Regions from separate parts of the Streptomyces sp. NPDC004111 genome, predicted to be linked through region 1. Evidence: predicted binding sites of a transcription regulator. Region 1 holds the regulator's gene; each other region holds the start of a gene.
What was found. Region 1 encodes HrcA, which represses chaperone genes, less so after heat shock. Its sites were predicted from a motif close to TTNGCACTCNGNNNNNCNGAGTGCNAA; they were not measured.

Region 1 (9,490 bases):
GTTGAGGTCGATCTCCAGGCGGATCATGGCGTCCTGGCCCCGGCGGGTCCGCGAGCGCGGTCCGCGCTGCGAGGCCGTGCCGAAGAAGGCGTCCATGATGTCGGAGAAGTTTCCGAATCCGCCCTGGCCGAAGCCGCCGGCCCCGCCACCGCCGGAGGCGGACAGCGGGTCGCCGCCGAGGTCGTAGACCTGCTTCTTCTGCGGGTCCGACAACACCTCGTAGGCGGCGTTGATCTCCTTGAAGCGCTCCTGAGTCTTCGGGTCCGGATTCACGTCCGGGTGAAGCTCACGCGCAAGACGCCTGAACGCCTTCTTGATTTCGTCCTGGGAAGCGTCGCGGCGCACGCCGAGTACGGCGTAGTAGTCCGTGGCCACTTACGACTCCGCCAGGATCTGTCCGACGTAACGTGCCACTGCGCGTACCGCTCCCATCGTTCCGGGGTAGTCCATGCGGGTCGGTCCGACCACGCCTAGTTTGGCGACTGCCTCGTCGCCCGAACCGTAGCCGACTGCGACCACGGACGTAGAACTGAGTCCTTCATGGGCGTTCTCGTGCCCGATACGTACGGTCATACCGGACTCGGTCGCCTCGCCGAGCAGCTTCAGCAGAACCACCTGCTCCTCCAGCGCCTCCAGAACGGGCCGGATGGTGAGCGGGAAGTCGTGGCCGAAGCGGGTGAGATTGGCGGTGCCGCCGATCATCAGCCGTTCCTCGGTCTCCTCCACGAGTGTCTCCAGAAGAGTCGCGAGAACCGTCGAAACGGTTCCCCTGTCCTCCGGTTCGAACGACTCGGGAAGTTCCTGCACCAACTGCGGTACGTCCGCGAAACGGCGGCCCACGACCCGGCTGTTGAGCCGCGCCCGCAGGTCCGCCAGGGACGTCTCGCCGAACGGCGCCGGGCAGTCGATCATCCGCTGCTCGACCCGTCCGGTGTCGGTGATCAGCACCAGCATCAGCCGCGCGGGGGCAAGTGAGAGCAATTCCACGTGCCGCACCGTCGAGCGCGTCAGCGACGGGTACTGGACGACGGCCACCTGCCGGGTCAGCTGCGCGAGCAGCCGCACCGTACGGGCGACGACGTCGTCGAGGTCCACGGAGGCGTCCAGGAAGTTCTGGATGGCCCGCCGCTCCGGCGTGGACAGCGGCTTGACGCCGGCCAGCCGGTCGACGAACAGCCGGTAGCCCTTGTCGGTGGGAATGCGCCCGGCACTGGTGTGCGGCTGGGCGATGAAGCCCTCGTCCTCCAGGGCGGCCATGTCGTTGCGGACGGTGGCCGGGGAGACACCGAGCTGGTGGCGCTCGGTGAGGGCCTTGGAGCCGACGGGCTCCTCCGTGCCGACATAGTCCTGGACGATGGCGCGCAGCACTTCAAGTCTGCGTTCACTGAGCATCGCGCACACCTCCAAGCCGTGTTGTTCCCTGGTGCAGGTCGCTCATGGACGGCATGTTCCCCGCCACCCTGCCTGGCACTCCCCCTGTACGAGTGCCAGCGATTCCCCGGGCCAGTGTACGGCGGCGGGGTGCCACCCGAACAAGGGCGGCTGCTCACGCTAGCGTCACGGTATGGACTTGCGATGGGAAGAGCTGGGCGCCGAAGCAGGCTGGGAACATCTCGCGCCGGGCGTCGCGAGGCGCCGGCTGCCGGGCTGGGACGCCACGGTGGGCCTGGTGGCGGGCGCCTGCGGGGCACTGCTCTTCGACACCGGTTCCACCCTGCGCGAGGGCGCCTCGGTCCGCCGGGAGGCCGAGGTTCTGCTCGGCCGCAGAGTGACGCACATCGCGCTCAGCCACTCCCACTTCGACCATGTGCTGGGCACGGGCGTGTTCGCGGGCGTGGAGGTCTTCGCCGCGGTCGGCATGGACACGGCCCTCACCGCGCAGCGCGAGACGATCTCCACCTCGGCGGTGCGGCACGGAGTGGCGCCCGCGGCCGCCGTCGAGGCCGCCGACCTCCTCACCGCCCCGCACCACCTCGTCTCCGGCGAACGCACCCTCGACCTGGGCGGCGGCCGCACCGTGCTGCTCGCCAACCTGGGCCCGGCGCACAGCAGGCACGACCTGGTGGCCCTGGTCCCGGGCCTCGGGGACACCCCCGAGGTGGTCTTCTGCGGCGACCTGGTGGAGGAGTCGGGCGACCCCCAGGCGGGCAGCGACGCCGTCACCGGACGCTGGCCCGAGTCCCTGGACCGGCTGCTCGCCCTGGGCGGCGAGAGCGCGCTGTACGTCCCCGGACACGGGGCCGCGGTGGACGCCGCCTTCGTACGCGCACAGCGCGACGCACTGGCCCACCGCTTCCGGGACTAGCCGCTTGCGGGACCGGCGCGTGCCGGGCCGGACCGGCCGCTCGTGGGGACCCGCCCCTGTAGCGTTTGGCGAATGCGCAGCTACAGCCCGGACTTCACCCCGCCGTGGAAGAAGTCGACGCCGGTCCCGGAGGTTCCCGCCGATCCCGATCTGGTGGTCGAGGAGGTGTCCACGGGCTTCTGCGGCGCGGTGATCCGCACCGAGAAGACCGCCGAGGGCCCCACCGTCACCCTGGAGGACCGCTTCGGCAAGCACCGCGTGTTCCCCATGGCCCCCGCCGGTTTCCTGCACGAGGGCAGGCCGGTCACCCTGGTGCGCCCGTCGGCCGCCGCGGGACCGGCCCGCCCCACCCGTACCGCCTCCGGCTCCGTCGCGGTCGCGCACGCGCGCGCCCGCGTCGCCAGGGCGGGCCGCATCTACGTGGAGGGCCGCCACGACGCCGAACTGGTGGAGCGCGTCTGGGGCGACGACCTGCGCGTCGAGGGCGTCGTCGTGGAGTACCTGGAGGGTGTCGACGACCTTCCGGCGATCGTCGCCGAGTTCGGTCCGAGCCCGGACGCCCGGCTCGGCGTCCTGGTCGACCACCTGGTGCCCGGCTCCAAGGAGTCCCGCATCGCCGCCTCGGTGACCCACACGGACGTCCTGGTCGTCGGGCATCCGTACATCGACGTGTGGGAGGCCGTGAAGCCCTCCTCGGTGGGCATCGCGGGCTGGCCGGTGGTCCCGCGCGGCCAGGACTGGAAGACGGGCGTGTGCCGGTCGCTGGGCTGGCCGGAGAACACGGGCGCGGCCTGGCAGCACATCCTGGGCCGGGTCCGCTCGTACCGCGACCTCCAGCCGGAGCTGCTCGGCCGGGTCGAGGAGCTGATCGACTTCGTGACGGCACCGGCGGAGTAGCGCGCGGCGGGAACAAGGGCGGCCCTGTCGCCCGCCCGCCCGTCAGTCCACCAGGTCCCGCACCACCGCGTCCGCCAGCAGTCGCCCGCGCAGCGTCAGCACCGCACGGCCCTGCGCGTAAGGACCGTCCTCCAGGAGCCCGCTCCTTACCGCCTGCTCGGCGGCGGCAAGTCCGGCGGGCTTCAGCAGCGACAGTTCGCAGCCCTCGACCAGGCGCAGTTCCAGCAGGATCCGCTCGACCCGCCGGTCCTCCGCCGACAGCACCTCGCGGCCCGCGCCCGGGGAGCGCCCGTCGCCCAGGGCCTGCGCGTAGGCGCCGGGGTGCTTGACGTTCCACCAGCGCACCCCGCCCACGTGGCTGTGCGCGCCGGGGCCAGCCCCCCACCAGTCGGCGCCGCGCCAGTACAGCTCGTTGTGCAGGCAGCGGCCCGCCTCGGAGGTGGCCCAGTTGGACACCTCGTACCAGGAGAAACCGGCTGCCGACAGGGCTTCCTCGGTCATCAGGTAGCGGTCCGCGTGAACGTCGTCGTCGGTCATCGGGACCTCGCCGCGGCGGATCCGGCGGGCCAGCTGGGTGCCCTCCTCGACGATCAGCGCGTACGCGCTGACGTGGTCGGGGCCCGCCCCGATCGCCGCGTCCAGGGACGCCTGCCAGTCGGCGTCCGACTCCCCCGGCGTGCCGTAGATCAGGTCCAGGTTCACATGGTCGAACCCGGCGGCCCGCGCCTCCGCGACGCACTCCTCGGGGCGTCCCGGGGTGTGCGTGCGGTCCAGCACCTTCAGTACGTGCGGGCGGGCGCTCTGCATGCCGAAGGAGACCCGGTTGAAGCCGCCCTCGCGAAGCTCCGCCAGGTACGCCGGGTTCACCGACTCCGGATTGGCCTCGGTCGTCACCTCGCAGTCGTCCGCGAGGGAGAACTCCTCGCGGATCGCGGCCAGCATCGTGACGAGATCGGCGGCGGGCAGCAGCGTCGGCGTGCCCCCGCCGACGAACACGGTGCGCACCGGCCGCGGGTCGTCGCCCAGCACCTTGCGCGCGAGGCGCACCTCCTCCACGAGCGTCGCCGCGTAGTTGTCGCGGGAGGCGAGTACGCCGCCGGAGCCGCGCAGCTCGGTCGCCGTGTAGGTGTTGAAATCGCAGTAGCCGCAGCGGGTCGCGCAGTAGGGGACGTGCAGATAGAACCCGAGGGGCCGCTCCCCCGCCCCCCGCAGCGCGTCGGGAGGCAGCGCCCCGTCCTCGGGCATGGGCTCACCGTCAGGCAGTACAGAAGGCATGCCCCCATTGTCCGCCCTCGCGCCGAAGGCTCCGCCCACCCCCTCGACCGGGCCGGGCCGGCCCCCGCCCGTCCCCGCCGGGCACCGCCCCCGTCGTGCCCCCGCCCGCTAGTCCGCGCGCAGCACCAGCAGCGCCAGGTCGTCGTCCGGCGGGTCCGCGGCGAAGGCGTGCACCGCCCGGGTGATCCGCTCCGCCACACCCTGCGCCGACAGCCCCACGCATCCCGCCAGCGCCCTGGCGACCCCGTCCGCGTCGTCGAACATCGCCCGCCCGTTGCGCCGCTCGGTGACGCCGTCGGTGACGCTCAGCAGCGACTCCCCTGAGGCCAGGACGAACGTCTCGCTCTCGTACGCCGCGTCGTCCAGCACTCCCAGCAGCACCCCGGGCCGTCCCGCCACCCGTACGTCGCCGTCGGGCCGCAGCACCAGCGGCAGCGGGTGTCCGGCGCTGGAGACCGTGCAGCGCACCCCGCCGCCCTCGGACTGCGGCAGCGGCTCCAGCTCCCCGTACAGCATCGAAAGGAAACGTGCCTGCGGTCCCTCGGGCAGTTCCTGGCCGCCGGCCGCCGCGACCAGCCGCGCGGCGGCGTCCGCGGACTCCATCGCGTCGTCGAGCAGCAGCCGGTTGAGGCGGTCGAGCACCTCCGCGACCTGGTAGCCCTCGCGGGCGAGCAGCCGCAGCCACGGCCGTACGAGCCCGGTGACCACGGCGGCCTCGGGGCCGTTGCCCTGCACGTCGCCGAGGGCGAAGCACCAGCGCCCCTCGGACGCGTGGAAGATGTCGTAGAAGTCGCCGCCGGCCAGCCCCTCGCCGCGGGGCTGGTAGACGAGGGCGCTGGTCATGCCGGGGATCTTCGCGACGCGGCTGGGCAGCAGGGCCCGCTGGAGGACGCGCGAGATGTTGGCCTGCTGGGTGTAGCGGCGGGCGGCCCCGACGGCCAGGGCGACCCGGCGCACGAAGTCCTCGATCAGGCCGGTCACCTCGTCGGGGATCCGGGCGATCCCGGCCCGGCCCATCATGAGGATGCCGACCCGGCTCCCGCCCACCACCATCCGGCAGGCGAGCACCGCGCCGGCGGGGCCGAAGCTCTCCCCGGCGCTCGGCCAGGGCAGCGGTACGGGGCCGCCGCGGGCGGGTTCCGGCAGCCGGGGCGGCTCCTTCTCCAGCCTGGCGCGCAGTTCCTCCATGCACGCCTCGCGCGCGTGCCAGACGCGGGCGAGCCGTGGTTCCGCCGCCGGACCACCGCCCTCCGGGTCGAGCCACACGGCGCACCAGTCGGCCAGCCGGGGCACCAGCAGCTGTGCCGCCAGCGCGACCACCATGTCCTGGTCGAACTGTCCGGCGAGCAGGTCGGACGCCTCGGCGAGGAACGACAGGGCGCCCCGGTTGATCCAGTCGGGGTCCTCGTCGCGGACCTGCCGCCGGGGCAGCGGGGCGAGGATCTCGGCGGTGCGCAGGCCGCGCTGGAGGGCCCGCTCGGAGGGCCGGACGACATGACCGGGGTCCGCCGGGTCCGTCGGGGCGCTGTTGTACCGCCAGTTGTCGAGGGTGAGCGCGGCCCAGACGGTCTTGAGGCCGGTGCGGTAGGTGACGCCCCAGCTCTCGGCGAGTCCGGCGACCAGGTGGAGGCCGCGGCCGTACTCCGGGGAGCCGCTTCTCTCGCGGCGCTGCGGCTGGTTGTGCACCACCCGGGAGGGGTGGTGGTCGGAGACCTCGACGACGAGGACGGTGCCGCCGCCCTGCGGGTCGGCCCTCTCCATCCGGCACAGCAGCTCGACGGTGGTGCCGGCGTGCACGACCGCGTTGGTGACGAGTTCGTTCACGACGAGGGCGGCGTCGTCGGCGAGCCGGCCGGCGATGCCCTCGTCGTCGGGCAGCAGGGACGTGCCCGACCAGTCCGCGACGGCGGCCCGGACGAACTTGCGCGCGGCGGAGGGGGCAAGCGGGTTTCCCGGCAGGCTGGTGCGGGCCTCGGACTGGATCTCGTACCTCCCAACCTGCGGGGCGTTCTCGCGGGCGCCTTCGTCCCGCTGTGTCGGAATGAGTGTCACGGTGCGGCTCCTGATCAGTTGTCGCAATGCGCCGCTTACGACAACCACAGGGTGACAGACTGAGCCTGCCCATAAGCACCGAGTCACCGAAGTGGGCCGCAAATGAACGAAGACCGAGCCATTCCACGTCCCGGCACGCGCGCCCACATCCGTACCGGTGGCGCACGCCCGGCAGAGCCTCCCGCGGACGACGGCCACCCCGGCGACGGCTGGGTGCACGCCTCCGAACTGCGCCCCCTCCTCGCCGCGATGACCTCGCTGCGCGACGGCGACTTCCGGGTGCGGCTGCCGGAGACGCACGCCGGTCCCTCCGGTGAGCTGACCGCCGTCTTCAACCAGATCGCCGACCGCAAGGAGCACTTCGCGGGCGAACTGGCCCGGGTGCGGAGGGAAGTGGTACGGCACGGCAGGCTCGACGAGCGGCTGACGGCCAGCCCCGGCCAGGGCGGCTGGGCCTCCAACATCAACAGTACGAACGCGCTCCTCGACGCCCTGGTGGTGCCTGCCGCCAACGCCACGCGGGTGCTGGACGCGGTCGCGGGCGGCGATCTGACCCAGCGGGTCGATCTGCACGACGGCAAAAGGCAGTTGCACGGCGATCTGCGGCGGCTGGGCCGGGCCGTCAACAAGATGGTCGACCAGCTCTCGCTGTTCACGGGCGAGGTGACCCGGGTGGCCCGCGAGGTCGGTACCGAGGGGCGGCTCGGCGGGCGCGCCAAGGTGCAGGGTCTGTCGGGGAGTTGGCGGGACGTGACGGAGGCCGTCAACACGATGGCGTCCCGGCTGACCGCCCAGGTCCGCGACATCGCGGCGGTGACGACGGCGGTGGCCCGTGGCGACCTGACCCGTACGGTCACGGTGGAGGCGACCGGTGAGCTGCTCGAACTGAAGCTGACCGTGAACACGATGGTCGACCAGCTCTCCGCCTTCGCCGACGAGGTCACCCGCGTCGCCCGCGAGGTCGGCACGGTCGGTCAGCTGGGCGGCCGCGCCCAGGTGCGCGGGGTCAGCGGGGTGTGGAAGGACCTCACCGACAACGTCAACTTCATGGCGTCCAACCTGACCTCCCAGGTCCGCAACATCGCCCAGGTCACCACCGCCGTCGCCAACGGCGACCTGTCGCAGAAGATCACCGTGGACGCGCAGGGCGAGATCCTGGAGCTGAAGTCGACGATCAACACGATGGTCGACCAGCTCTCCGCCTTCGCCGACGAGGTCACCCGCGTCGCCCGCGAGGTCGGCACCGAGGGAAACCTCGGCGGACGCGCCCAGGTGCGTGGCGTTTCCGGTGTCTGGAAGGACCTCACCGAGAACGTCAACTTCATGGCGGACAACCTGACCTCCCAGGTGCGCAACATCGCGCTCGTCTCCACGGCCGTCGCCCAGGGCGACCTCGGCAAGAAGATCACCGTCGAGGCGAAGGGCGAGATCCTCGAACTCAAGTCGACGATCAACACGATGGTCGACCAGCTCTCCGCCTTCGCCGACGAGGTCACCCGCGTCGCCCGCGAGGTCGGCACCGAGGGAAACCTCGGCGGCCAGGCGCAGGTGCGCGGGGTCAGCGGAGTGTGGAAGGACCTCACCGACAACGTCAACTTCATGGCGTCCAACCTGACCTCCCAGGTCCGCAACATCGCCCAGGTCACCACCGCCGTCGCCAACGGCGACCTCTCCAAGAAGATCACCGTCGACGCCCGCGGGGAGATCCTGGAGCTGAAGGACACCGTCAACACGATGGTGGAACAGTTGCGGGCCTTCGCCGACGAGGTCACCCGGGTCGCCCGCGAGGTCGGCACCGACGGCCGGCTCGGCGGCCGTGCCCAGGTCCTCGGTGTGTCGGGGGTCTGGAAGGACCTCACCGACAACGTCAATTACATGGCCGACAACCTGACCTCCCAGGTGCGCAACATCGCCCAGGTCGCCACCGCCGTGGCCCAGGGCGACCTCTCCAAGAAGATCGACGTCGACGCGCGCGGCGAGATCCTGGAGCTGAAGACCACCATCAACACGATGGTCGACACGCTGTCCTCGTTCTCCTCCGAGGTCACCCGGGTCGCCCGGGAGGTCGGTTCCGAGGGCCAGCTGGGCGGCCAGGCGCGCGTCGAGGGCGTGTACGGCACGTGGAAGCGCCTGACCACCAACGTCAACGAACTCGCCCTGAACCTCACCACCCAGGTCCGCGCCATCGCCGAGGTGGCCTCCGCCGTCGCCCAGGGCGACATGTCCCGCTCGATCACCGTCGAGACCCGCGGCGAGGTCTCCGAGCTGAAGGACAACATCAACCTGATGGTGTCCAACCTCCGCGAGACCACCCGCGCCAAGGACTGGCTGGAGTCCAACCTGGCGCGCCTGGCGGGCCTGATGCAGGGCCACCGCGACCTGATGGAGGTCGCCGACCTGATCCTGCGCGAACTGACCCCGCTGGTGAACGCCCAGTTCGGCGCGTTCTTCCTGGCCGACCCCGACACCGACGGCACCCCCTCGCACACCACCAACGCGACGATGCCCCAGCGCGGTCTCGCCTTCATCGCCGGCTACGGCTCCGCGCAGGGCGCCACCGTCGACACCCACGGCATGCCGGGCCACGGTCTGGTCCGCCAGGCCGCCCTGGAGAAGAAGCGGATCCTGGTCGAGGAGGCGCCGCCGGACTACATCAAGATCAACTCGGGTCTCGGCGAGGCCGCCCCGGCGAGTGTCGTCATCATCCCGATCCTCTTCGAGGACAAACTGCTCGGAGTAATCGAACTGGCGTCGTTCTCCCGCTTCTCCGACGTGCATCTGGCCTTCTTCGACCAGTTCGTGAACACCATCGGCGTCGCCATCAACACCATCATCGCCAACTCCCGTACGGAGTCGCTGCTGAGCGAGTCGCAGCGGCTCGCCGTCCAGCTCCAGGACCGGTCCAACGAACTCCAGCGCCAGCAGGCCGAACTCCAGCGTTCCAACGCCGAACTGGAGGAG
Region 2 (9,490 bases), on a different contig from region 1:
GGCATGCCACCCGGGGCGGCAGCGCCGGCCTTCTCGGGCTTGTCGGCGATGACGGCCTCGGTGGTGAGGAACAGCGCGGCGATCGACGCGGCGTTCTGGAGGGCGGAGCGGGTGACCTTCGCCGGGTCCAGGATGCCCTCGGCGATCATGTCGACGTACTCGCCCGTGGCGGCGTTCAGACCGTGGCCGACGGCCAGGTTGCGCACCTTCTCCACGACGACGCCGCCCTCAAGGCCACCGTTGACGGCGATCTGCTTGAGCGGGGCCTCCAGGGCCAGCTTGACGGCGTTGGCGCCGGTGGCCTCGTCGCCCGTCAGCTCCAGCTTCTCGAAGACCGCGGAGGCCTGGAGGAGAGCGACGCCACCACCGGCGACGATGCCCTCTTCGACGGCCGCCTTCGCGTTGCGGACGGCGTCCTCGATGCGGTGCTTGCGCTCCTTGAGCTCGACCTCGGTGGCGGCACCGGCCTTGATGACGGCCACGCCGCCGGCCAGCTTCGCCAGACGCTCCTGGAGCTTCTCGCGGTCGTAGTCCGAGTCGCTGTTCTCGATCTCGGCGCGGATCTGGTTCACGCGACCGGCGACCTGGTCGCTGTCACCGGCACCGTCGACGATGGTCGTCTCGTCCTTGGTGATGACGACCTTGCGGGCGCGGCCGAGCAGGTCGAGGCCCGCGTTCTCCAGCTTGAGGCCGACCTCCTCGGAGATGACCGTGCCGCCGGTGAGGATGGCGATGTCGTTCAGCATGGCCTTGCGGCGGTCGCCGAAGCCCGGGGCCTTGACGGCGACGGACTTGAAGGTGCCGCGGATCTTGTTCACGACCAGGGTGGAGAGCGCCTCGCCCTCGACGTCCTCGGCGATGATCAGCAGGGGCTTGCCCGACTGCATGACCTTCTCCAGCAGCGGAAGGAGGTCCTTCACGTTGCCGATCTTCGAGTTGACGATGAGGATGTACGGGTCGTCGAGAGCCGACTCCATGCGCTCCATGTCGGTCGCGAAGTACGCCGAGATGTAGCCCTTGTCGAAGCGCATGCCCTCGGTGAGCTCAAGCTCCAGGCCGAAGGTCTGCGACTCCTCGACCGTGATGACGCCTTCCTTGCCGACCTTGTCCATGGCCTCGGCGATGAGCTCGCCGATCTGGGTGTCGGCGGCGGAGATGGAGGCCGTCGAAGCGATCTGCTCCTTGGTCTCGACATCCTTCGCCTGCTCCAGGAGGGCGGCGGAGACGGCCTCGACGGCCTTCTCGATGCCACGCTTCAGGGCCATCGGGTTGGCACCCGCGGCGACGTTGCGAAGACCCTCGCGGACCAGCGCCTGCGCGAGGACGGTCGCGGTGGTCGTACCGTCACCGGCGACGTCGTCCGTCTTCTTCGCGACCTCCTTGACGAGCTCGGCGCCGATCTTCTCGTACGGGTCCTCGAGCTCGATCTCCTTGGCGATGGAGACACCGTCGTTGGTGATCGTGGGGGCGCCCCACTTCTTCTCAAGGACGACGTTGCGGCCCTTGGGGCCAAGGGTGACCTTGACGGCGTCGGCGAGCTGGTTCATGCCACGCTCGAGGCCGCGCCGGGCCTCCTCGTCGAACGCGATGATCTTGGCCATGTGAAGTGGTCCTCCCAGGACGGGGTGGATTTCTCCGGACCGGGGGTTCGGTGCCCGCGACGGACGGCCCGCGGGAGCGGGGGATTCCTTACCCCCGGCCCCTTGGGCCTCACCGGACCTGGTCCAAGTTCTGTCACTCTCACTGGGAGAGTGCTAACGCCAATGATTAGCACTCGCCCTAGGAGAGTGCAAGCGACTACCACAGATCCCGGACTCCGCAGCATGCCCGGGGCCGGACGCACCAAGGGCCCGTACCCCTGATGACGGGATACGAGCCCTAGGTGCGTGAGTGCTGATGAAGTCGCTGAAGCGTGCGTCGGTGGCCGATCGCGCCGAGATCAGACGGCGAGCTTGACCATGTCCGCCTGCGGACCCTTCTGGCCCTGCGAGATCTCGAACTCGACTCGCTGACCTTCTTCAAGGGTGCGGTAGCCGTCCATCTGAATCGCGCTGTAGTGGACGAAAACATCCGCACCACCGTCGACCGCGATGAAGCCGTACCCCTTCTCCGCGTTGAACCACTTGACGGTGCCCTGAGCCATGCCTAACTCCCCTATTACTGGCCCTTGCGCGAGGCCGCACTTCGCGGACCCGGGTCAGACCCCACCCTCCGACAGATGCGCGGAAGATGTGCGCCGTAGCGCGTCGACCGCGGCTGAATGTATCTGCCCAACTGCCCTCTGCAACAGGTCAATTGGACGAGAATTCTGGGCAGGCCTGATCGGCCGGATCGGTCAACTGCCAACGTTCTCGGGCAAGTCGGGCCGGACATAGCGTGCGTTTCGGTGACAAAGGACGCGAACACACGGGAGCCATCTTGTCGCGTTCTCATATGCGCGAGGCACGGTCGGGCGACAGGGCTTCCCCTACTCTACCTCTTTCAACCATGCAGAATTGCCCCCTCCGCTTGTGAGCGGAGGGGGCAACTTGGGTTAACGCGGGGCGCGTCGGGGGCGCGTGCACTCCCCCGGGCGGACGGCTCTACGGACGGCCGGGCCTTGGGCCGCGGCCGGCGCTCAGCCTCCGGCGACGGCCGGGATGATCGAGACGCCGGCGCCGTCCGGGGTGGCCGTCTCCAGGCCGCTCTCGAAGCGCACGTCGTCGTCGTTCACGTACACGTTCACGAAGCGGCGCAGCTTGCCCTGGTCGTCCAGGACGCGGGCGGCGATGCCGGTGTGGTTCTTCTCCAGGTCGGCGATGACCTCGGCGAGGGTCGCGCCCTCGGCGGTGACCTCGGCCTCGCCGCCCGTGTACGTACGGAGGATGGTGGGGATGCGGACCTTGACGCTCATGGTGTTTCTGCCTTCCGGTGCGTACGGGATTCAGCGGCTCTGGGGCCCGGGACTCAGCGTGCCAGTCCGGCGTCGCGGAACGCGTCCAGGCTCGGCCGGATGGTCGCGGAGGGGCCGGTCGTCGGGGCCACCGCGTCCAGCGTCTTGAGGCCGTCGCCCGTGTTGAGCACGACGGTGGTGAGCGCCGGGTCGAGCAGACCGGCCTCGATCAGCTTCTTGGTGACGCCGACGGTCACGCCGCCCGCGGTCTCCGCGAAGATGCCCTCGGTGCGGGCCAGCAGCTTGATCGCGTCGACGACCTGCTCGTCGTTCACGTCCTCGACCGCGCCGCCGGTGCGCCGGGCGATGTCCAGGACGTACGGGCCGTCGGCCGGGTTGCCGATCGCCAGGGACTTGGCGATGGTGTTCGGCTTCTGCGGGCGGACCACGTCGTGACCGGCCTTGAAGGCGGTGGAGACCGGCGAGCAGCCCTCCGCCTGGGCGCCGAAGATCTTGTACGGCCTGTCCTCGACGAGCCCGAGCTTGATCAGCTCCTGGAGCCCCTTGTCGATCTTGGTGAGCTGCGAGCCCGAGGCGATCGGGACGACGATCTGGTCCGGCAGCCGCCAGCCGAGCTGCTCGCAGATCTCGTACGCGAGGGTCTTGGAGCCCTCGCCGTAGTACGGGCGCAGGTTGACGTTGACGAAGCCCCAGCCCTCGCCGAGCGGGTCGCCGATCAGCTCGGAGCAGAAGCGGTTCACGTCGTCGTAGTTGCCCTCGATGCCGACCAGCTCGCCCCCGTACACGGCGGCCATGACGACCTTGCCCTGCTCCAGGTCGTGCGGGATGAACACGCAGGAGCGGAAGCCGGCCCGCGCGGCGGCGGCGCCGACCGCTCCGGCCAGGTTGCCGGTGGAGGAGCAGGAGAGGGTGGTGAAGCCGAAGGCGCGGGCGGCCTCGACGGCGATGGCGACGACGCGGTCCTTGAAGGAGTGCGTCGGGTTGCCGGAGTCGTCCTTGACGAACAGGCCGCCGGTGACACCCAGTTCACGGGCCAGGTTGTCGGCCTTGACCAGCTTCGTGAAGCCGGGGTTCAGGCTGGGGTGCTCGGCGACGTCCGCCGGGACGGGGAGCAGCGGGGCGTAGCGCCAGATGTTGTCCGGGCCGGCCTCGATGCGCTTGCGGAGCTCCTCCGGGTCACCGGCGGGCAGGTCGTACGCCACTTCGAGGGGGCCGAAACAGAGCTGGCAGGCGAAGATCGGGCCGAGCTCGAAGCGCTCGCCGCACTCGCGGCACGACAGGGCGGCGGCGGGGCCGAGGTCTACGGCGGAGGTGGCGGCTTCAGTGGTCTGCACAGCCATGATGGCGAGGTCCTTTCCTCATCTTCCCCGTGACGGCTTTCGCCACGAGACGGAATTGGCACCTTCCCCACCTGACCTCGCGGTCGGCAGGGGGGTTGCCGGGACTTCAACGGGCCGTTTCCCTCAGTCCCTCTGGATGAGCGCTATGACTCCGGGGCTCCGCGCGAGCGGTCCCGGGTGTTTGTACGCGGCATCGACCCCGACATGCGACGGTCGTCCGCGTTGTTCAAGACTGTAACCGAACCCCCGGACGCCTGAGGAAGACGTCCGGACCGCGAGATGGATCACAGAGTCGGGAGTGACAGGCGTGCTGGAAGAGGTGGAGCGCTGGCTGGGCGCGCGGTCCTGGGCCGCCGCCGACCGCCCGCTGGACCTGCTGCTCGCCGCGAAAGCGGCCCGGGGCACCACCGTCAGCGTCGTCCTGCCCGCGCTCGACGAGGAGGCGACGGTCGGCCGGATCGTGACCACCGTCCGCGCGGAGCTGATGGGCCCGGAGGCGGGCGGCGGGGGCGTGCCGCTGGTGGACGAGCTGGTGGTGATCGACTCGGGCTCCACCGACGGCACCGCGAAGGCGGCGGCCGGGGCCGGGGCCCGGGTGGTGCACCGGGACGACATCCTGCCCCGCATCCCGGCGGTGCGCGGCAAGGGCGAGGTGCTGTGGCGGTCGCTGCTGGTCACACGGGGTGACGTGGTCTGTTTCGTGGACGCGGACCTGCGGGACTTCAGCTCCACGTTCGTGTCCGGGATCGTCGGGCCGCTGCTGACCGAGCCCGAGGTGCAGTTCGTGAAGGCGACGTACGACCGTCCGCTCGGCTCCGAGTTCGACGGGCCCGCCGCCGGGCGGACCGCGGGGCAGGGCGGCCGGGTCACCGAGCTGATGGCGCGCCCGCTGCTCAATCTGCACTGGCCGCAGCTGGCCGGATTCGTACAGCCGCTGGGCGGTGAGTACGCGGCCCGCCGCAGCCTCCTGGAGCGGCTGCCGTTCCCGGTGGGGTACGGGGTCGAGCTGGGCCTGCTGGTGGACTCGCTGCACACGGTGGGCCTGGACGCGCTGGCCCAGGTCGACGTGGGGGTGCGCAAGCACCGCCACCAGGACGGCCAGGCACTCGGACGGATGGCGGCCTCCATTTACCGTACGGCCCAACTGCGTCTGTCCCGGGGTCACTTGATCCGTCCGCAGCTCACCCAGTTCGAGCGGGACGGCGACACCTTCGTGCCCCGTACACACCCTGTGGACACGGAGGAGCGGCCCCCGATGCGCGAGATCGCGGAGTACGAGGCGCGGCGGGCGGCGTAGCCGGCACAGGAGGGAAAAGCCAACACACTCCGGCAAACCCCGACAAACAGGAATGGCCGCCCACGTTTGAGGGAATCCCTGACGGGCTAGGTTTCGGCACATGGCTGCCCAGATCCTTGTCGCGTCGAATCGCGGACCCGTCTCGTACACGCTCGACGACGGGACCGGGGCGCTCGACGCCAGACGCGGCGGGGGCGGCCTCGTCTCCGGCCTCAGCGCCATCGGCTCCGAGGGCGCCCTGTGGGTCTGCTCGGCGCTCGGCGACGGGGACCGCGAGGCGGTGCGCCGCGGAGTCTCCGAGCCCGGCGTCCGGATGCTCGACATCGACGCCGCCACCCACGCCGACGCGTACAACGGCATCGCCAACTCGGTGCTGTGGTTCGTCCACCACCTGCTCTACCAGACTCCGCTGGAGCCCGTCTTCGACGCGGAGTTCCGCCGCCGGTGGGCCTCGTACGAGACGTACAACCAGGCCTTCGCCCAGGCGCTGGCCGAGGAGGCGGCGCCCGGTGCCGTCGTCCTCGTACAGGACTACCACCTGTGCCTGGTCCCCGGAATGCTCCGCGCCCGGCGCCCCGACCTGCGCATCGGCCACTTCTCGCACACCCCGTGGGCCCCGGTCGACTACTTCCGCCTCCTCCCCGACGACATCGCCGAACAGCTGCTGCGCGGCATCCTGGGCGCGGACCGGGCGGCGTTCCTGACCCGGCGCTGGGCGGACGCGTTCACCGCGTGCGCGCTGAACGTACTGGGCGAGGAGGCCCTGGACGGCAAGCGGATCGGGGTGCACGGGCTCGGCGCCGACGCGGACTTCCTGCGCGAGCGCTCCCGCCGCGACGACGTGGCGGAGCGGTCGGCCACCCTGCGCGAGCAGATCGGCACCGACCCCGAGGGCCGCCCGCGCCGCACCGTGGTGCGCGTCGACCGCACCGAACTCTCCAAGAACATCGTGCGCGGCCTGCTCGCCTACGAACACCTGCTGGCCACCCGCCCCGAGTGGCACGAGCGCGTGGTGCACGTCGCCTTCGCCTACCCCTCCCGCCAGGACCTGGCGGTCTACCGCGACTACACGGCCGAGGTCCAGCAGGTCGCCGACCGCGTCAACGGCACCTACGGGACACCGGGCTGGACGCCGGTCGTCCTGCACGTCAAGGACGACTTCGCCCGCTCCCTGGCCGCCTACCGGCTCGCCGACGTGGCCCTGGTCAACCCGATCCGCGACGGCATGAACCTGGTCGCCAAGGAGGTCCCGGTGGTCTCCGACGACGGCTGCGCACTGGTGCTGTCCCGGGAGGCGGGGGCGTACGAGGAACTGGCCGACGACGCGATCACGGTCAACCCGTACGACGTGACCGGCACGGCGCAGGCCCTGCACGAGGCGCTGTCCATGGAGCCGGGCGAACGCGCGGAGCGCACCAAGCGCCTCGCCGCCGCGGCCACGGCGCTGCCGCCGCAGCAGTGGTTCCTGGAACAGCTGGAGGCGCTGCGGTCCTGACCGGGGCCCGCCGAACGCGCCTGGGGCCCGGAACTCTGTCGAGTTCCGGGCCCCAGGTCTTCAGTAGCGGGGACAGGATTTGAACCTGCGACCTCTGGGTTATGAGCCCAGCGAGCTACCGAGCTGCTCCACCCCGCGTCGGTGAACACGACAGTACGTGGTTTCCGGTGCGGTGGGAAATCGATTCCGCGCGGCCGGGCCCCGGACTACTGCCCGGCACCCTCTCCCGGCTGCCCCGCCGCGGCCACCGCGTCCGCCAACCAGCCGAGGAACGCGGCCACTTCGGCCGGTCCGGCCAGCGGCAGGTCCGCCTTCTCGGCCAGCTCGGGCACGGCCGTGCCGCTGCACACCAGCAGACCCGGGACGCCGTCCGAGCGGAGCTTCTCGACGGTGGCGTACGCGGGCAGGTCTCCGAGGTCGTCGCCCGCGTACACCACGCAGGTCGCGCCGATCTCCCGCACGTAGTCCGCGAGGGCCACCCCCTTGTCGACGCCCGGCGGCCTCAACTCCAGTACCAGACGGCCCGGTTCGAGGATCAGTCCGTGCCGGGCGGCCAGCTCGGCGAGCGGTGCGCACAGGGCGTCGAAGGCGGCCTGCGGGTCGCTGGAGCGGCGGGTGTGGACGGCGACGGCCTGCCCCTTCTCCTCCACCCAGGTGCCGCGCCAGGCACCGTGCGCGTCCAGCACACCGGGCAGCTCGGCACGGGCGGCGGCGATACCGGGGTGCGGGGCGGGGGCGCGGACCGTGCCGGTCACGGCCTCCCAGCGCTCGGCCCCGTAGTGCCCGAGCACCACGAGGTGCTCCAGGCCGGGGACACCGGCGAGCCCGCCGTACCGTACGGCGACCCCGGCGGGCCGGCCGGTCACGATCGCCACGGAGGCGACCTGCGGGGCGAGCGCCGCCAGCGCGGGCACGGCGTCGGGGTGGGCGCGGGCCCGCTCGGGGTCCGGCACGATGTCGGCGAGCGTGCCGTCGAAGTCGAGTGCGACGAGGGCGCGTTGGGGCGCCGCGAGGAGGGCGGCGAGTGCTTCGCGGCCGGATTCGGTGGACGGTTCGAAAAGAGTCCCCATGGCCCCGACCCTACCGGGGCCGGGTCCCCGGGCACACGCCGCGCCCGTGCGGGGCGGGGTCCGGCGGGAGTGCCGTGGTCAGTGGCGTTCGCGGCGTTCGGCGCGGACCCGGCGCAGCCGGTGGACGGTCACCGGGTCGTGCGCCTCGGCCCGGACGTCGTCCAGCAGGGCGTTGAGGATCTGGTAGTAGCGGGTCGGCGAGATGTCGAGCTGCTCGCGGACGGCACGCTCCTTGGCACCGGGCCCCGACCACCCCTGCCGCTCCACGGCCAGCACCGCCAGCTCCCGCGCGGACAGCGGGGGCCGGCCTGCGGGGGCGGATCCCGCGGCGGGGGCGGGGGCCGGGGCCCGGTCGGCGGCGGGGGCACCGGCGGCAGAGGTACCGGCGGCGGGCGGGCTGGCGGGGTCAGTGGCGGGCGCCTCGCCCTCGTCCTCGTACGGCATACGTCCCAGCCTAGGCGGGACCGGCCCGGACCGGACGGGCCCGGCCCGGACCCGGGCCGTGACGGCTCCGGTCCGGGCCGGGGGTGCTCCTGGGCCGGGGCCCTCCCGGGAGGGGGCGCTACTGGGCGCTGTCCGTCGCCACGGCCTCGCGGTGGAGGATGCCGAGCACGCCGCCCGGCGTGTTCCCCGGCTCGACCGCCTTGCCGATCTGCTTCTTGATGTTCTCGCTGACCTTCGCCCACGAGGTCTTGCCCACCGGGTACAGCTGCGAGGTGGGCATCGCGTCGAGGAACTTGCGGGTCTTGCGGTGCTTGCTGTCGGCGGCCATCTTGTCGGTGGCGGTGATGGTGACCGGCTGGAGGTCGAACTCGTTGGCGAAGGCCAGCACGTTCTCGTCGTTGTACGCGAAGTCGAGGAACTTGCCGATCTCCTTGCGGTGACCGTTCTGCTTGAAGCCCATCATCCAGTCGGCGACGCCCATCGCCGGGCGGGCGGAGCCGTCCTCGCTGGGCAGCGGCACCATCTCGTACTTCACGCCGTTCTTCTCGGCCTGCTGCATCAGCGACGGGTGGCCGTTGATCATGCCGACCTCGCCCTTGGCGAAGGCCTCGAAGGCGGCCTTGCGGTTGAGCTTGCCGGGGGCGACCGGGCCGGTCAGACCGGGGCCGACCAGCTTGTCCTTGAGGAAGGTGAAAGCGCCGATGTTGTCGGCGGAGTTGATCGAGTAGGCGCCGATGTCGTCGGTGTAGCCGGAACCGGCGGCCAGCATCCAGTTCATCGTCTCGGCCTGCGCCTCCTCGGGGCCCAGCGGCAGCGCGAACGGGTACTTCACGCCCTCCTCCTTGAGCGCCTTCGCGTCGGTGGCGATGTCGTCCCAGGTCTTGGGGGCGCGCTGGATGTTGGCCTTCTCGAAGAGGTCCTTGTTGTAGAACATCAGCCGGGTGCTGCCGA
Region 3 (9,490 bases), on a different contig from region 1:
GCTGGAGGGCCAGCGCCATCTGCTTGGTGACGGCGTCGAGTTTGACCGCGGGCCTGGTCCGGCCGGAGCTGATGGAGACGATGCGCAGCCCGGCGAGCCGGTGCCGGAGCTTGGACTTGACGTCCACCGCGCGGATGCGGTCCCGGGGGATCTGCCGGTAGATGCGCACCAGCCGGCCGGTACGGATCTCCACCAGGCCGTCCGTGACCCGGTAGCGGGTCCGCAGCCAGCGCACGACGTCGCCGACGCTGATGAAGACGCCGATCCCGGTGGCGATCATCGCGGGCCAGTTGTCCAGCAGGTCGCCGCCGGTCCCGAAGACGAAGAACGACAGCAGGGTGGGCACCAGCGAGAGCCCGAAGCGGGCCGCGTTGACCCAGATCAGCCGGGGGTGCAGCCGCTGCCAGGGGACCGAGGAGTCGTCCTCCGCCACCTCGCCGGGGCCGGCCGGGGACGGCTTCTCCACCTCCGAGACGGTCATGTCGCGTCCCCGGCGCTCGTCTGCGTCAGCTCGGTCAGCACCGCCGCTTCCTTCGCGACGACGTCCGCGTCCAGGCCGACGATCTTGATCCGGCCCTCCGGCGACGCGGTGACCACCCGGAGGGTGCCCAGGCCGAGCATCAGCTGGAGCGGGCCGCGCACCATGTCGACGCTCTGGATGCGGGAGACCGGGATGATCCGCCACTCCCGCACCAGCCAGCCCTTGAGCTCGTAGACGGCGTGCTCGGTGCACTCCCAGCGGTGCACGTGGTACCGCCAGGCCGGCATGACCGCGGTGGTCACCAGGAACCCGGCCGCCGCGACGAGCGCCACCGGCCCGACCCACGGCCTGGACGCCTCCCAGAGCCAGTACGTCAGGCCCAGCGCGCCGAGCGTGACGCCCGCGCCGACGAGCATCCGCAGCGTCCACCAGAGCACCGCCCGGCGGTCCACCCGGTGCCGCGGCCCCCGGATGTGCGCTGCCGAGGTGCGGGAGGCGATCGCCGAAGGTGGTGGTGGCCCGGTCGCCGTCGAAACCTGATCCCGCATCTCTTCCTCCGCACACGGCACTCGGCCGCCTCGCCTACTTCGGTACGCCCCGGACGCTCCATCGGTACGTCCTGGGCGTCCAGTTCAGCCGTACCGGCCCCGCCGGGGCTACGCCGTCACCGCGAAACGTCGTCGAGGATCCTGGTGATCCACGCCAGGAGGTCCACCGCCTCGTGCTCGGCCGCCTCCTGCCAGCGCTGCCGCTGGTCGTCGTTGGGCCGCATCTTCAGCCGCGCCGGAACGCGTCCGCCGGCGATCTCCTTGCTGGCCTTCACCTGCCGCCTCAACTCGTTGCGGGACCAGCCGAGTTCCTTGGCCCGGCGCAGCCAGTGCGACCGCTCGTCGGCGGGCAGGCTGGCCACCTCCGCGTGGTGCTGGAAGGTGAGGCCGGAGACCCGCAGGTGCGAGTCGAAGCGCCGGGCGACCCAGGCGTAGTTGCGCAGCGTCTGGTAGTCCAGCGAGGTCTGCGCGATGGCGTGCTTGTACCGGCTGGGGTACTCCTCCTGCCCGTACAGCAGCCAGTCCCCGAGCCACCACGCCGAAGAGCTGGAAACGGCGTGGATGTGCTGTCCCAGATTCCGCCACGCCCCAATGGGAATACCCGGAGGAATGGAAAGGGAGGTACGGCGCTTCATCGCCTGGCCGTAGGTGGCCATCGACGCGCGCTTTTCCTGTCCCTTTTCCGCCACTGGAACGACTCTGGTCCGCTGCATCAGCTCTGACATTGGTTACTGCCTCCCGTTGGGCATTGCGCCTTGGTCGGAGACTGACACGGCGACCTTGATGGCACCTGAACGCGATCAAAATGGCCTGGTCGGACGCCTCTGGGGGGCCTGCGACCTGATCGCGCCCGCCACTGTCCCGCTGGCGGGACAGTGCCCGGGTGAAATTGCCAAATGGCGGGAACCGACGTACTCCTGGCCGAATCCGCACGGTCCCCGGGAGTCATTACCGGACAAAAACGCACCGAGGCCCGGCACCCCCGAAGGGGCACCGGGCCTCGGTGCTGCTCAGTCACTCAGCCGCTCGGCACTGCTGCCGGCCGGCCGCCGACGGTCCGCGGGGGGACGTCAGTGGGAGTGGCCGTGGCCACCGTGCGCGGCCTCGGGCTCCTCCTCGGCCGGCTTCTCGACGACCAGGGTCTCGGTCGTCAGGAGCAGCGAGGCGATGGAGGCGGCGTTCTCCAGGGCGGAGCGGGTGACCTTGACCGGGTCGATGACGCCGGCCTTGACCAGGTCGCCGTACTCGCCGGTGGCGGCGTTGAAGCCCTGGCCCTTGTCGAGCTCGGAGACCTTGGAGGTGATGACGTAGCCCTCAAGACCGGCGTTCTCGGCGATCCAGCGCAGCGGCTCGACGGCGGCGCGGCGGACGACCGCGACACCCGTGGCCTCGTCGCCGGTCTTGTCGAGGTTGCCCTCCAGGACCTTCACGGCGTGGACGAGCGCGGAGCCACCACCGGAGACGATGCCCTCCTCGACCGCGGCGCGGGTCGCGGAGATGGCGTCCTCCAGACGGTGCTTCTTCTCCTTGAGCTCGACCTCGGTCGCGGCGCCGACCTTGATGACGCAGACGCCTCCGGCGAGCTTCGCCAGGCGCTCCTGGAGCTTCTCGCGGTCCCAGTCGGAGTCCGTGGCGTCGATCTCGGCCTTGATCTGGTTGACGCGGCCCTGGACGTCCTCGGCGTTGCCGCCGCCGTCCACGATGACCGTGTCGTCCTTGGAGATCGTGACGCGGCGGGCGGTGCCCAGCACGTCCAGACCGGCCTGGTCGAGCTTGAGGCCGACCTCCTCGGCGATGACGGTGGCACCGGTGAGGGTGGCCATGTCGCCGAGCATCGCCTTGCGGCGGTCGCCGAAGCCCGGGGCCTTGACGGCCACGGCGTTGAACGTGCCGCGGATCTTGTTGACGACGAGGGTGGAGAGCGCCTCGCCCTCGACGTCCTCGGCGATGATCAGCAGCGGCTTGGAGCCACCGGCCTGGATGACCTTCTCAAGGAGGGGGAGCAGGTCCTGGATGGAACCGATCTTGCCCTGGTGGATCAGGATGTACGGGTCGTCGAGGACGGCCTCCATGCGCTCCTGGTCGGTCACCATGTACGGGGACAGGTAGCCCTTGTCGAAGGCCATGCCCTCGGTGAAGTCGAGCTCCAGGCCGAAGGTGTTGGACTCCTCGACGGTGATGACACCGTCCTTGCCGACCTTGTCCATGGCCTCGGCGATGAGCTCGCCGACCTGCTGGTCCTGCGCGGAGAGCGCGGCCACGGCGGCGATGTCGGACTTGTCGTCGATCGGGCGGGCGGTCGCGAGGAGCTCCTCGGACACGGCCTTGACCGCGGCGTCGATGCCCTTCTTCAGGGCGGCCGGGGAAGCGCCGGCGGCGACGTTGCGCAGACCCTCGCGGACCAGCGCCTGGGCCAGCACGGTGGCGGTGGTCGTACCGTCACCCGCGATGTCGTTGGTCTTGGTCGCCACCTCCTTCACCAGCTGGGCGCCCAGGTTCTCGTACGGGTCGTCGAGCTCGACCTCACGCGCGATGGTCACACCGTCGTTGGTGATGGTGGGGGCGCCGAACTTCTTGTCGATGACGACGTTGCGGCCACGGGGGCCGATCGTCACCTTCACGGTGTCGGCAAGCTTGTTGACGCCGCGCTCAAGGGCGCGACGGGCGTCCTCGTCGAACTTCAGGATCTTCGCCATGGAGCTTTTCAAGTCCTCTCGGAATACGAACTGCGGCACTTCGCACGGTGCCTGGCACAACGAGCGGTGCAAAACGAACTACGCCCCTCGCCACCCGGCGTGTGAGCGGGGGCCAGGGGCGCAGTCCAGGAAATGCGGGAAGTGGGTTACTCCCCGGCCTGCTTACTTCTCGACGATGGCGAGAACGTCGCGGGCCGACAGGACGAGGTACTCCTCGCCGCTGTACTTCACTTCGGTGCCGCCGTACTTGCTGTACAGCACTACGTCGCCGACGTTCACGTCGAGCGGAAGGCGCTCGCCGTTCTCGAAGCGGCCCGGACCCACGGCGAGGACGACGCCCTCCTGGGGCTTCTCCTTCGCGGTGTCCGGAATGACCAGGCCAGAGGCGGTGGTCTGCTCGGCGTCGAGCGGCTGGACCACGATGCGGTCCTCAAGCGGCTTGATGGCAACCTTGGAGCTGGCGGTCGTCACGATCCGGTCTCCCCCTTCGGAGATCTCACGGGGTTAACAGTCTGGGGTGGCGACCAGGTGGATCCGTCGTCGCGGGTGCCGGACCTGCCCGTCGCTGTGTTGGCACTCTCCAGTGGTGAGTGCCAGAGCCGAGACTATGACGCGGTTAGCACTCGGTCAAGCGGAGTGCCAATTCAGGACCGCCGGTGGTGGCGGGGACCCCGGTACGAGCCGGAAGAACCCCGGTACCAGCCGCAAGAACCGGGCACGGGCCGGAGGGACCGGGGTACGGGCCGGGGCACGGGCCGGAGGGACCGGGGTACGGGCCGGCGCACGTCGCGGTACGGGGCCGGAAGCGTCTCGGTACGGACAACGCGCCCACCCCCTCCCCGGTTCCGTACGACAGTGCGAACCATGGCCCCCGACAGCGGCGCACCGCGCCGGAATCCGCCCGCGGGACAGCCCCACCGGCCCCCGAGCCGGTGGGGCGACGCGGCCCTGGCGGTACTGGTGCTCGTCGCCGACGCGGTGGTGCTCGCCGCAGCGGTGGCCTACTTCGTCGTCCGCTCCCTGCCCCGGCTCGGCGCGGTGAACAGGACGACCCCCGGCCGGGCGGGCCCGGAGGAGGCCCCGGCCATGGACTGGACGCCCGTGATCACCTTCGGCGCCGTCGCCGCCGTCGTCCTGCTGACCGCCTGGGTCTTCCTGCGCGCCGACCTGGTGATCACGGGCACCCTCCAGGCGGTGGTGGCGGTACTGATCGTGATCGCGGTGATCGTCGGAGGCGCACGGTCCTGGAAGATCGTGCGGACCGCCACCGCACACCCCGGCACCACGCACCCCGGCACCGCGCGGACCGGCACCGCACCCCCCGACGCCACCCGCGCACCCGCTCCCGTCCCCGTCCCCGTCCCCGCTAGAGGTAGTCCTCCAGCCGGGCCACCGTGAACCCCTGCTCCTGGATGCGGCGCAGCATCCGGGTCGTCATCTCGGTGATCGTCGAGCCCTTCAGCTCGGCGGGGCCGCGGAAGTGGGCGAGGACGATGTCACCGGGCTTGAGGCGCTTGCCCTCCGCGTACTGCATGTTGTGGATCTGCATCGACTCGCGCCACAGGACGAGGGCCTTCACCCCGCAACTGCCCGCCGCCCGGACCGTGTTCGCGTTGTAGTTGCCGTACGGCGGCCGGAAGAGGGTCGGCCGGCTGCCGAACTCGCGCTCCAGCCGGTCCTGCTGGCCACAGATCTGTTTCCGCTGGCCCTCGTAGGGGAGGGTGCGGAGGTTCGCGTGGCCGGTGGTGTGGTTCTGGATCGTGCCGCCGCCCGCGTCGCGGAGCTTCCTGAAGTGGCCGTAGTCGCTCCCGGCCACGCTGTCGGTCAGGAACATGCTGATCGGCAGCTTCAGGTCCGCCACCATCCGCACGAACCGGGGATCCTTCTCCGCCCCGTCGTCGAAGGTCAGGAAGACCACCTTGTCGCGGGTGCGGACCCGGTCCAGCACGACGGGCGGCCCGGACTTCCCGAGGACGGGCGTACGGTCCGGCGCGGCCGGCACCGGCGCGAGCGGCCCGGCCAGCCCCCACCGCGCGTACGCCTTCACCGGCACGCCCCGGGCGTCCACCCGGGGCGCCGCGGGGGCCGGCCGGCCGGGCTCCGGCCCGCCGGGCCGGGCGCTCGCGGTCCCGCTCGCCCCGGTCCCGGCCGACGCCCCGGCCCCCGCGCCGCCGCCCTCTCCCTGCGTGCACCCTCCCGTCACCGCGACGAGCACACCGACCGCCACCGCCCGTGCCACCCATGCCCCCGGCCGGCGTACCCGTCCTCGGCTCACACGTAATCCTCCAGCTTGGCCACCGCGTAACCCTTCGCGGTGATCGTCTTCATGACGCGACGAATCATGTCGGGCATGCTCCCCTTCCAGTCACCCCGCCCCCGGAAATGTGTGAGGACGATGTCGCCGGGGTGCAGGTCGCGGTCCCATTCGCGCCACTCCATCCGGTCCGGGAACGCCTCCGCCGCCCACAGCGGCACTGCCTTGACCCCACAGGACTTGGCGGCGACGAGCGTGTCCTTGTTGTAGTTCCCGTACGGCGGGCGGAAGAGCGGGGGCCGCTTGCCGTACCGCTTCTCGATGTTCACCTGCTGCCCGCAGATTTCGTAACGCTGCTTTCGGTACGAAAGTCCGGGCAGATAGCGGTGGTTGAGGGTGTGGTTGTGCAGGGAGACACCCAGGTCCTGCATCTTCTTGAAGTAGCCGTAGTCCTCCTTGACCAGGTAGTCGGAGAGGAACGCGCTGTACGGGATCTTGAGCTCGTTCATCATCCGGAGCAGCTCGGGGTCCTTCTCCGCGCCGTCGTCCATCGTCAGGAAGACGACCCTGTCCTTGACCGGGACGGTCGTGAAGACGGGCGGCAGCCCCTCGGAGACCTGACCGTCCACCTCGAAGCCCGGCCGGGCCTTGATCCTCGGCTTGACCCGGGGCGGCGCGGGTGCCGTCAGCGGCACCTGGGCGAGGCCCCACCGCTTGGCCGCCGCCCCCCTGGCCACCTTCGCCGCCTTCGCCGCCTCCTGCTGGCGCCGCAGCTTCTCCGCCGGGGAGAGCAGCGACCCCGCCGCGCCGTCCACCCCCTGCCCCTTCGTTTCCCCCTTCTCCCGGGCCGACCCGCCCTGCCCGCCCGTCTCCTGTGCCGGGGTCGCGCACCCCGAGGCGATTGCGGCCACCACCAGAACCGCGATCACCATCGTCCCGCGTCTGCGCCCGCCTGCTCCCGAGATATCCACAGAGAGCCCTCTTTCTTCTGTTTGTCGTACAAGTCGCATGGCGCCGCATCCTGTCAGCGCGACACCCCGCGACCCGGCCGACACCGCGACCACACCCGCCCCGTCCCCCGCACGGCCCACAGGCGTTCCCGGGCTGGCCCACAATGGACCGGGTGACGAACCGCCCCGACCCCGCGCCCTCCGCCCCCGGCCCGGCGGCCTCCGCCACCGGCCCCACGGACGCCTTCCGCGCCCTGCTCTCACCCGAGGGCCAGGCCCTCCTCGCCGAGCTGCGGGACTACGACCCCGCCCAGGAGCTGGCGGTGGCGACCCGGCTGCGCCGCGACCACTCCCCCGAGCTGGTCTCCGCCGCGCTGGCCCAGGCGCGGCTGCGGCAGCGGGCGGCGGCGAAGTTCGGCGCCGAGGACGCGGGGCGGATGTACTTCACGCCCAACGGCGTCGAGCAGTCCACCCGCAAGTCGGTGGCCGAGTACCGGGCGGCCCGCTTCCGCGCCATGGGCCCCGCGCCGGAAACCCCCGTCTCCCACGTCGTGGACCTCTGCGGCGGCATCGGCGGCGACGCCCTGGCCATGGCCCGCGCGGGCCTGACCGTCGAGGCCGTGGACCTCGACCCCGCGACCTGCCTGGCCGCCCGTGCCAACGCGGACGCCCTGCTGCCCGACCCGGCCGCCCTCACCGTCGTCACCGCGGACGTGCTGACCCACGACCTCTCCGCCGCCGAGTCCGTGTTCATCGACCCGGCCCGCCGCGCCGGCGGGCGGGGTTCGGGCCGCGGCCGGATCTTCGACCCCGAGGCGTACTCGCCGCCCCTGTCGTTCTCGATCGAGGCGGTTCGGAGCGTCGGCACCGGCGCCATCAAGATCGCCCCGGGCATCCCGCACGAGCTGGTCCCCGAGGACTTCGAGGCCGAGTGGATCTCCGACCACGGCGACGTGAAGGAGGCCGTCCTCTGGCACGCCCCGCAGGCCGCCGGGACCGGCCGGCAGACGGCCCCCGATGCCGCCCGGCGGACAGCCGCCACGGCCGACCCGCACCCCGCCGCCGACGCCCCCCGGCCCCCGTCTGCCGGCACCACCGCGGGCGCGCCCCCCGTACCCCCCGCCCCCGGTGCCCGCCGCGCCACCCTGCTGCCCGGCGGCGCGACCCTCCTCGGCCGCGGCCTGCCCGACCCCGGCGTGCGCCCGGTCGGCCGCTACCTCTACGAGCCGGACGGCGCCGTCATCCGCGCCCATCTGGTCGCGGAGGTGGCCGAGGACCTCGACGGCGGTCTGATCGACGAGACGATCGCGTACATCACGGCGGACGAGCTGCGCCCGACCCCGTACGCCACCGCCTACGAGATCACCGACCGGCTCCCCTTCGGCGTGAAGAAGCTGAAGGCCCTGCTGCGCGAGCGCGAGGTCGGCATCCTCACCGTCAAGAAGCGCGGCTCGGCCGTCGAGCCGGAGGAGCTCCGCAAGAAGATGAAGCTCTCCGGCCGGAACTCCGCCACCGTCTTCCTGACCCGTGTCGCCGGCGCCCCCGCCATGCTGATCGGCCACCCCGTCTGAGCCGTGCGGCACCGGGTAGGGCATGGGCATGACCCCTATCGACGATGCGCTCGCCGAGCTGCTGAACGTCCTTCAGCCGTATGCCGAGGACGCCGACTGGACCGTGGCCGCCGGTTCCCTGGAGTGGAGCTGCTGGGAGACGGCCGTACACATCGCGCACGATCTGACCGCGTACGCGGGGCAGTTGGCGGCCCGGCCGACGGAGGGATACCTCCCGATGGACCTGACGGTTCCGCCCGGCACGCCTCCGCGCGAGGTGCTGCACGTGATCACCGCGGCGGCCGGGCTGCTCGGCAGCGCGCTCGCCACGGCGGGCCCCGAGGTCCGGGCGTTCCACTGGGGCGCGTGCGACCCGAGCGGGTTCGAGGCGATGGGAGTGGCGGAGGCGCTGCTGCACACGTACGACATCACGCGCGGCCTGAAGGCGGAGTGGCTGCCGCCGGCCGGGCTCAGCACGCTGGTGATGGAGCGGCTGTTCCCGGAGTTCCCGGTCGGCACCGAGGAGCCGGCCCGGCTGCTGCTGTGGGCGACCGGCCGCGCGGAACTACCCGGCCGGGAGCCGCGTACGGAGTGGGTGTGGGCGGCGTCCCGGGAGCAGTTCGGGGAGTGACAGTTACCCGTGGGGCCCGGCCACGGAAGCAGTTCGCGGAGTGGCAGGTACCCATGGGGCCCGGCCACGGGAGCGGTTCGGGGAGTGACGGCAGCCCCCTGATCACCGGCCCCGACCCCGACCCCGGAACCGGCCACGGCCCGGCCCCGGGCGGCCCGTCAACTCGCTCGCAGGCTCAGGACTCCGCCCCGGTGGGCGTGTGCGCGCTGCGCAGCGCCCACCGGTAGTGCCGCACCGCCTTCAGGACGCCCAGCAGCCCCACCAGCCACAGCACGCACCCCATTCCGATGAAGTACGCGGCCTCCGCGTAGGTGTCCTCGCCGGGGAGCGCACGCGCCGACCAGCCCAGCGAGGTCCACAGTCCGAGCGCGGCCAGCACG

Region 2: groL (chaperonin GroEL) is a predicted target of HrcA. The motif match lies at 1,768-1,794, and genes of this name have one in related genera.
Region 3: groES (co-chaperone GroES) is a predicted target of HrcA. The motif match lies at 4,342-4,368, and genes of this name have one in related genera.

The regions. Positions count from the first base shown of each region.
Region 1 is NZ_JBIAMU010000029.1:103,338-112,827, reverse strand. It holds gene dnaJ (molecular chaperone DnaJ) at 1-375, opposite strand, end outside; gene hrcA (heat-inducible transcriptional repressor HrcA) at 376-1,392, opposite strand; gene ACFYVL_RS40070 (MBL fold metallo-hydrolase) at 1,565-2,305, shown strand; gene ACFYVL_RS40065 (DUF3097 domain-containing protein) at 2,378-3,202, shown strand; gene hemW (radical SAM family heme chaperone HemW) at 3,245-4,477, opposite strand; gene ACFYVL_RS40055 (SpoIIE family protein phosphatase) at 4,586-6,529, opposite strand; gene ACFYVL_RS40050 (HAMP domain-containing protein) at 6,779-9,490, shown strand, end outside.
Region 2 is NZ_JBIAMU010000004.1:82,251-91,740, reverse strand. It holds gene groL (chaperonin GroEL) at 1-1,601, opposite strand, end outside; gene ACFYVL_RS10145 (cold-shock protein) at 1,940-2,143, opposite strand; gene ACFYVL_RS10140 (MoaD/ThiS family protein) at 2,618-2,893, opposite strand; gene thrC (threonine synthase) at 2,947-4,233, opposite strand; SAM riboswitch class I at 4,249-4,376, opposite strand; gene ACFYVL_RS10130 (glucosyl-3-phosphoglycerate synthase) at 4,541-5,530, shown strand; gene ACFYVL_RS10125 (trehalose-6-phosphate synthase) at 5,631-7,025, shown strand; tRNA gene ACFYVL_RS10120 (tRNA-Met) at 7,090-7,163, opposite strand; gene otsB (trehalose-phosphatase) at 7,232-8,095, opposite strand; gene ACFYVL_RS10110 (DUF3263 domain-containing protein) at 8,174-8,539, opposite strand; gene ACFYVL_RS10105 (ABC transporter substrate-binding protein) at 8,658-9,490, opposite strand, start outside.
Region 3 is NZ_JBIAMU010000016.1:151,035-160,524, forward strand. It holds gene ACFYVL_RS29150 (PH domain-containing protein) at 1-481, opposite strand, end outside; gene ACFYVL_RS29155 (PH domain-containing protein) at 478-1,029, opposite strand; gene ACFYVL_RS29160 (LmbU family transcriptional regulator) at 1,146-1,718, opposite strand; gene groL (chaperonin GroEL) at 2,100-3,725, opposite strand; gene groES (co-chaperone GroES) at 3,888-4,196, opposite strand; gene ACFYVL_RS29175 (hypothetical protein) at 4,590-5,123, shown strand; gene ACFYVL_RS29180 (polysaccharide deacetylase family protein) at 5,092-6,000, opposite strand; gene ACFYVL_RS29185 (polysaccharide deacetylase family protein) at 5,997-6,989, opposite strand; gene ACFYVL_RS29190 (SAM-dependent methyltransferase) at 7,103-8,500, shown strand; gene ACFYVL_RS29195 (hypothetical protein) at 8,529-9,110, shown strand; gene ACFYVL_RS29200 (hypothetical protein) at 9,286-9,490, opposite strand, start outside.